2 regions of the Streptomyces sp. WAC04114 genome follow, and region 1 is predicted to be linked to the other one. Evidence: riboswitches for the same ligand, from Rfam matches in the RefSeq annotation. Region 1 holds a riboswitch; the other holds the start of a gene.
What was found. A riboswitch is a leader RNA that binds a small molecule or an ion and turns the genes downstream of it on or off. The one in region 1 is predicted to bind S-adenosylmethionine.
Positions count from the first base shown of each region.

Region 1 (3,398 bases):
CCTGCCGCGAGGGGTAGGCGAAGGCGACGTGCACCACCCGCTCGCGCCACTCGGCGTGCGCCTCCAGCAGCCGGCGGTAGGCCAGCAGACCGCGCACGATGTTCTTGGACAGCTCGGTGCGGTCGACCCGGACGATGGTGCGCCGGCCCTCGCCGATCTCCTGCCGCAGCGCGGCCATCCGCTCCTCGACGTCCGGCTCGTGCGCCCGCTTGCGCAGGAAGTCGGCGTCGGCGCCGAGGCCGTGCACCCCGACCCGGGTGCCGCCGAGCCCGCCCGCGAACCGCTCGGCGCACGCGGTGAACGCCTCGGCCCAGCGCTCGGTGAGGAAGCCGAGGCGGTCCGCGCCGAGCATGCCGCGCAACACCTGCCCGGCCACGTCGTCCGGCAGCATCCGGAAGTACTCCGGCGGCGCCCACGGCGTGTGCGAGAAGTGCCCGATCCGCAGGTCGGGCCGCAGCTCGCGGAGCATGCCCGGCACCAGCGTCAGGTGGTAGTCCTGCACCACGACCGCCGCGCCCGGCGCAGCCTCCTCGGCCAGCGCCTCGGCGAACGCCCGGTTGTACGCCTCGTAGGACGCCCACTGCCGCCGGAACTCCGCGTCGAAGACCGGCTCCAGCGGCGTCTGGTAGAGCATGTGGTGCACGAACCACAGGACCGAGTTGGCGATGCCGTTGTACGCGTCGGCGTGCACGTCGGCCGGGATGTCCAGCATCCGTACGCCGTCCTCGCCGACCCCGCGCCGGACCGCCTCCCGGTCGCCGTCGGACAGCGCCGAGCACACCCACAGCGCGTCCGCGTCGGAGCCGATCGCGGAGAGCCCGGAGACCAGCCCGCCGCCGCCCCGTTTGGCCTCCAGCGAACCGTCCTCGCCCACCGAATACGAGACGGGACCCCGGTTGGAGGCCACCAGCACCTGCGCAGCACCGTTCGTCGAAGCCATAAGCCTCAACCTAGCCCGGCCCTCGAACGCTCAAACGTGCGGATCTCCCGCACCCGACCGAAAACCACCCCGGTCAGGCCGCTTTCCGCGCCTGGTACTCGGCGATGTCCACCATCGGCGGACGCTCCTCGGTGTCCACGGAGTACGTCAGCGGCTCGAAGCCGTCCTCGCCCCGCTCGAACTGCGTCAGGGACGGCCGGATCAGATGCCCGCGGGCCAGCCGCAGCTGGGCCGTGCGGTAGATCGCGGCGGCCATCCGGCCCAGCGCCTGCCCGTCCTGGTGCCGGTGTTTGCGCACCCCTACGTCCACCTGGGCGAGGGCGTCCAGGCCCGCCAGGTGCAGGGCGTCGACCAGCATGCCCAGCTCCACGCCGTACCCGACGGGGAACGGCAGCTGCTCCAGCAGGGAGCGGCGGGCCGCGTACTCACCGCCGAGCGGCTGCACGAAGCCGGCCAGCTGCGGCCAGTGCATGTTGAGCAGCGGGCGCGCCATCAGCTCGGTGACCCGGCCGCCCTGCCCGGCAGTGCCCCCGAGGGGGCGGTCGTACATGGCCTTCACCAGGTCCACGTCCGGCTCCGTGAGCAGCGGGCCCAGGATCCCGGAGACGAAGTCGGACGAGAAGTCCTTGAGGTCCGCGTCGATGAAGCAGACGATGTCCCCGCGGGTGACCAGGAGCGAGCGCCACAGCACCTCGCCCTTGCCGGGCACGGCGGGCAGGCGCGGGAGTATCTCGTCCCGGTGCACCACCCGCGCGCCCGCGGCGGCGGCCACCTCGGACGTGCGGTCGGTGGACCCGGAGTCGACGACGACCAGCTCGTCGACGAGCGGCACCTGCCGCATCAGGTCGTGGCGGATGACGGAGACGATGTCCCCGACCGTCGCCTCCTCGTTGAGCGCGGGCAGCACGACGCTGACCGTCTGGCCCGTGCGCTGCTTCGCGGCCAGGATCCGGTGGAGCGGACGCTCGTTCGCGGACCAGGAACGGGTGCTCAGCCAGCGCTCGACTTCTTCCAGCACCGTGGCGGCTCCTCTGCGTGCTCTCGGCGGGACGGACTGCCCGCCGCGGTAGCGGCTGACGGGTACAGTCATCTCGCGGTTCGGACGACTATCTCAACTGTCCTGGTCGTCGGTTACAGTCTTGAACAAGGCGGATGACCATCGCATGTCCGGGGTCACCCGCCGCCTACAACCACATACAGCTCATCCAGAGGGGCAGAGGGAAACGGCCCGATGAAGCCCCGGCAACCCTCCAGTCGGTACTCGTAGGTCACTGTCGACCACCAGCGCGAGGCTCCCGGCTCGGGAAGGTGCCAAATCCGTCTCACGGCGAGATGCGTCGTGAGGAAGATGAGGAGAAAGGGCCTCGCCTCACATGGCTGCGCAGACTGTTGCAAGCACCACCGAATCCACCGTAGACCTTGGCCCCGCCGCCGCGCTGAGCTGCCGCGAATGCGGTCACCGCGTGCCCCTCGGCCCGGTCTTCGCGTGCGAGGAGTGTTTCGGCCCGCTGGAGATCGCCTACGACTTCTCGGCCTACGACACCGAAGAGCTCCGCAAGCGCATCGAAGCGGGACCCGCGAACATCTGGCGCTACGCCCCGCTGCTGCCGGTCCCGGCCGACGTCGCGGACAAGCCGAACATCAACCCCGGCTGGACCAAGCTCGTCAAGGCCGACAACCTCGCGCGGGAGCTGGGCGTCGACGCCGGCAAGCTGTTCGTGAAGGACGACTCCGGCAACCCGACGCACTCCTTCAAGGACCGCGTCGTCGCCCAGGCCCTGGAGGCCGCCCGCGCCTTCGGCTTCACCACGCTCTCCTGCTCCTCCACCGGCAACCTCGCCGGTGCGGTGGGCGCCGCCGCGGCCCGGGCCGGCTTCCGCTCCTGCGTGTTCATCCCGCACGACCTGGAGCAGGGCAAGGTCGTCATGGCCGCGGTCTACGGCGGCGAGCTCGTCGGCATCGAGGGCAACTACGACGACGTGAACCGCTTCTGCTCCGAGCTGATCGGCGATCCGGCCGGTGAGGGCTGGGGCTTCGTGAACGTCAACCTCCGGCCGTACTACGCGGAGGGTTCCAAGACCCTCGCGTACGAGATCTGTGAGCAGCTCGGATGGCAGCTGCCGGACCAGCTGGTCGTGCCGATCGCCTCCGGTTCGCAGCTGACGAAGATCGACAAGGGTCTTCAGGAGCTGATCAAGCTCGGGCTGGTCGAGGACAAGCCGTACAAGATCTTCGGTGCGCAGGCCGAGGGCTGCTCGCCGGTGTCCGTCGCCTACAAGGCCGGGCACGACGTCGTCCGCCCGCAGAAGCCGAACACCATCGCCAAGTCCCTCGCCATCGGCAACCCGGCGGACGGGCCCTACGTGCTGGACATCGCGCGGCGGACCGGCGGTGCGGTGGAGGACGTGAACGACGAGCAGGTCGTCGACGCGATCAAGATCCTTGCGCGGACCGAGGG
Region 1 covers NZ_JAIGQA010000021.1:55,415-58,812, forward strand. The annotation lists gene K4G64_RS09075 (trehalose-6-phosphate synthase) at 1-940, opposite strand, end outside; gene K4G64_RS09080 (glucosyl-3-phosphoglycerate synthase) at 1,014-1,958, opposite strand; SAM riboswitch class I at 2,139-2,295, shown strand; gene thrC (threonine synthase) at 2,314-3,398, shown strand, end outside.

Region 2 (3,398 bases), on a different contig from region 1:
CCCTGGTCGGCGCCTCGGGGGCGATCTCGGCGGTCCTCGGCGCGTTCCTGTACCTGTTCCCCCGTGCCCGGGTGACCAGCCTCCTGCCGTTCCTCTTCTTCCTGCCGGTGCGCTTCCCGGCATGGGTCGTGCTGCCGTTCTGGGCGGCGCTGCAGTGGCTGGCGGCCGGGCGGGCCCCGGACGGGCCGGGGGTGGCCTACCTCGCCCACCTGATCGGATTCGGTCTGGGCTTCGGCTATGCGTCGGTCCGCTACGGCCGCCCCACCAGCCCTACTAGAGTGAAGGCCGCCCCTGCTCCGGCCCCCGAGGGAGAGAACCAGCCGTGATCACCGCGATCGTCCTGATCAAGACCAGCGTGGACCGGATCCCCGAGATCGCCGAGTCGATCGCGGCGCTGGACAGCGTCAGCGAGGTCTTCTCCGTCACCGGCACCTATGACCTGATCGCGATGGTCCGGGTGAAGGAGCACGAGGACCTGGCGGAGGTCATCCCGGGCCGGATCAGCAAGATCCCCGGTGTGGAGGGCACGGACACGCACGTGGCGTTCCGTACGTACTCGCAGCACGACCTGGAGGCGGCGTTCTCGATCGGGCTGGACAACTAGCCCCCCTCCCCCGGCGTGGACCGCCTCAGGCGGAGGTGTCCGGCACGCAGCGGCCGTCCTCCGTGCGGTAGGTCCACTTCGCGCCGTTCGCCACGAGCTCCTTCACCGCCCGCACGAAGCGCTCCACGTGCTCGTCCGGCGTGCCGGCGCCGAAGCTGACCCGGATGGCGTTGAGCGACTTCTCCCCGGGCGCGGCTTCCGGCGCCCCGCACTCCCCCTGCGCCTGTGGGTCGCTGCCGAGCAGGGTGCGCAGCAGCGGATGGGCGCAGAACAGCCCGTCCCGTACGCCGATGCCGTACTCGGCGGACAGGGCGGCGGCGAAGTGGGAGCTGTTCCAGCCCTCGACGACGAAGGAGAGCACCCCGACGCGCGGCGCGTCGTCCCCGAAGAGGGACAGGAACCGCACCTCGGGGACGTCGGCGAGTCCGTCGCGCACCGCGCGGACCAGGTACTGCTCACGGGCGACGAGGGTGTCGAAACCGGCCTCGGTCAGCGCCTTGCAGGCCGACGCGAGGGCGTAGGCGCCGATGACGTTGGGCGACCCGGCCTCGTGGCGGGCGGCGCTGTCGTGCCACTCCACGTCCACGCCCCCGTCCTCCCGCCGGCCGACCTTGCGGCTGGCGCCGCCGCCCGCGAGGTACGGCTCGGCCGCGCGCAGCCAGTCGACCCGCCCGGCCAGGACGCCCGAGCCGAAGGGCGCGTACAGCTTGTGCCCGGAGAAGGCGACCCAGTCGACGTCGAGGTCGGCGACGGACACCTCGTGGTGCGGGGCCAGCTGCGCGGCGTCCAGCACGACGCGCGCACCGTGGGCGTGCGCGGCCGCCGTGAGCTCCCGTACGGGCCACAGCTCACCGGTGACGTTCGAGGCGCCGGTGACGCACACCAGGGCCGGTCCGTGAGGGTCACGGTCGGTGAGGGCGCGCTCCAGGGTCTCGACGGCCTCGCGGGGGCTGCGCGGGGCGTCGAGGTAGGTGACCTGGGCACCGCGCCACGGCAGCAGCGAGGCGTGGTGCTCGGTCTCGAAGACGAAGACCCGGCAGTCGGCGGGGAGCGCGGCGGCGAGGAGGTTGAGGGAGTCGGTGGTGGACCGGGTGAACACGACCTGGTCGCCCTCGCGGCAGTCGAGGAACTCCGCGACGGTCCGGCGGGCGTTCTCGAACAGGTCGGTGGAGAGCTGGGAGAGGTACCCGGCGCCGCGGTGGACGCTGCCGTAGTACGGCGCGTAGGCGGCGACGTCGTCCCAGACCCGCTGGAGCGCCGGGGCGCTGGCGGCGTAGTCGAGGGCGGCGTAGGTGACCTCGCCACCGGTCACGAGCGGCACGGTGACATCCCGGCCCAGAACGGGCAGGGGGGCACAAACGGACTTGTCGGCGGCAAGGGTGGAGACGGACATGACGGAACTCCCGTGAAGGCAGGTGGAATCCGCCCGCAAGCCGGTACGGCTACCAGCGGGGGGTGAAGGAAAGAGGGATGCGGAGGCGGGGCTCTGCGGCCCTATCGCATTCGCTGATTCACGGGAGAACTCCTCGACGACCAGGACCCCTGGCCCCACACTTTTCAAAAGCGTGCGAGGGGTCCGCGCTTGCCGCAGACCTCGCTGCCTGCGGCCTGGTCTTCACCCGGGGCACCCCGCCACGGACGGAGGGTTGCCGGACAGTCGGCCGGGGCCTCATGACTGTCACTCATGACCTGCTCAGGAACGTACGCGAAAAGATCGGCGGCCCGCAACCCGGGTCCGGATCGCGGGACGCCGTCCGTGGTTCCCTACTTGTTGCTGGCTGCCACCCAGCGCTCCAGGGTGCGCTTCGCCGCGCCCGAGTCGATCGACTCGGCCGCCTTCGTCATCCCGGCGCGGATCTGCTCGGCCAGCGGCGCTTCCGTCGGCTCCAGGGCCACCAGGGCCGCCGCCGAGTTCAGCACCACCGCGTCCCGCACCGGCCCCGTCTCCCCGTCCAGGAGCCGCCGTGCGACCTCGGCGTTGTAGGAGGCGTCCGCGCCGCGCAGCGCCTCCACGGGGACCAGTTCGAGGCCCACCTCTCGCGGGTCGAAGGCCTCCTCGGTCACTTCGCCGCCCCGGACGATCCAGACCCGGGAGGTGGCCGTGGTGGTCAGCTCGTCCAGGCCGTCGTCGCCCCGGAAGACCAGGGAGGAGTTGCCGCGCTCGGCGAAGACGCCCGCGACGATCGGCGCCATGCGGGGATCCGCCACGCCGACGGCCTGGGCGCGGACCCGGGCCGGGTTGGTGAGCGGGCCGAGGGCGTTGAACACCGTGCGGATGCCCAACTGGCCGCGGGCGGCGCCGGCGTGCCGCAGCGCCGGGTGGAACTTCACCGCGAAGCAGAAGGTGATCCCGGCCTCCTCGGCGACCTCCGAGACGCGGTGCACGGGCAGCTCCAGGTTGACGCCGAGCTTCTCCAGCACGTCGGAGGCCCCGGACGCCGAGGAGGCGGCGCGGTTGCCGTGCTTGACGACCTTCGCGCCGGTGCCGGCCACGACGATCGAGGACATCGTGGAGATGTTGACCGTCTTGGCGCCGTCGCCGCCGGTGCCGACGATGTCGACCGTCGCCCCGGGCACCTCGATCACGTTGGCGTGCGCGTACATCGTGCGGACCAGGCCGTTGATCTCCTCGACGGTCTCGCCCTTGGCGCGCAGGGCCACGACGAACCCGGCGATCTGCGCCTCGGTCGCCTCGCCCCGCATGATCCGGTCCATCGCCCAGGCGGTGTCGTCCGCGCTCAGGTGCCTGCCGTCCAGCAGGCCGTTCAACAGCAGGGGCCAGGAGCGGCCCGCC
Region 2 covers NZ_JAIGQA010000024.1:50,532-53,929, forward strand. The annotation lists gene K4G64_RS09960 (rhomboid family intramembrane serine protease) at 1-326, shown strand, start outside; gene K4G64_RS09965 (Lrp/AsnC family transcriptional regulator) at 323-604, shown strand; gene K4G64_RS09970 (aminotransferase class V-fold PLP-dependent enzyme) at 630-1,997, opposite strand; SAM riboswitch class IV at 2,178-2,294, opposite strand; gene trpD (anthranilate phosphoribosyltransferase) at 2,369-3,398, opposite strand, start outside.
Region 2: linked by a shared signal. The riboswitch ahead of K4G64_RS09970 (aminotransferase class V-fold PLP-dependent enzyme) and the one ahead of thrC (threonine synthase) in region 1 are both predicted to bind S-adenosylmethionine.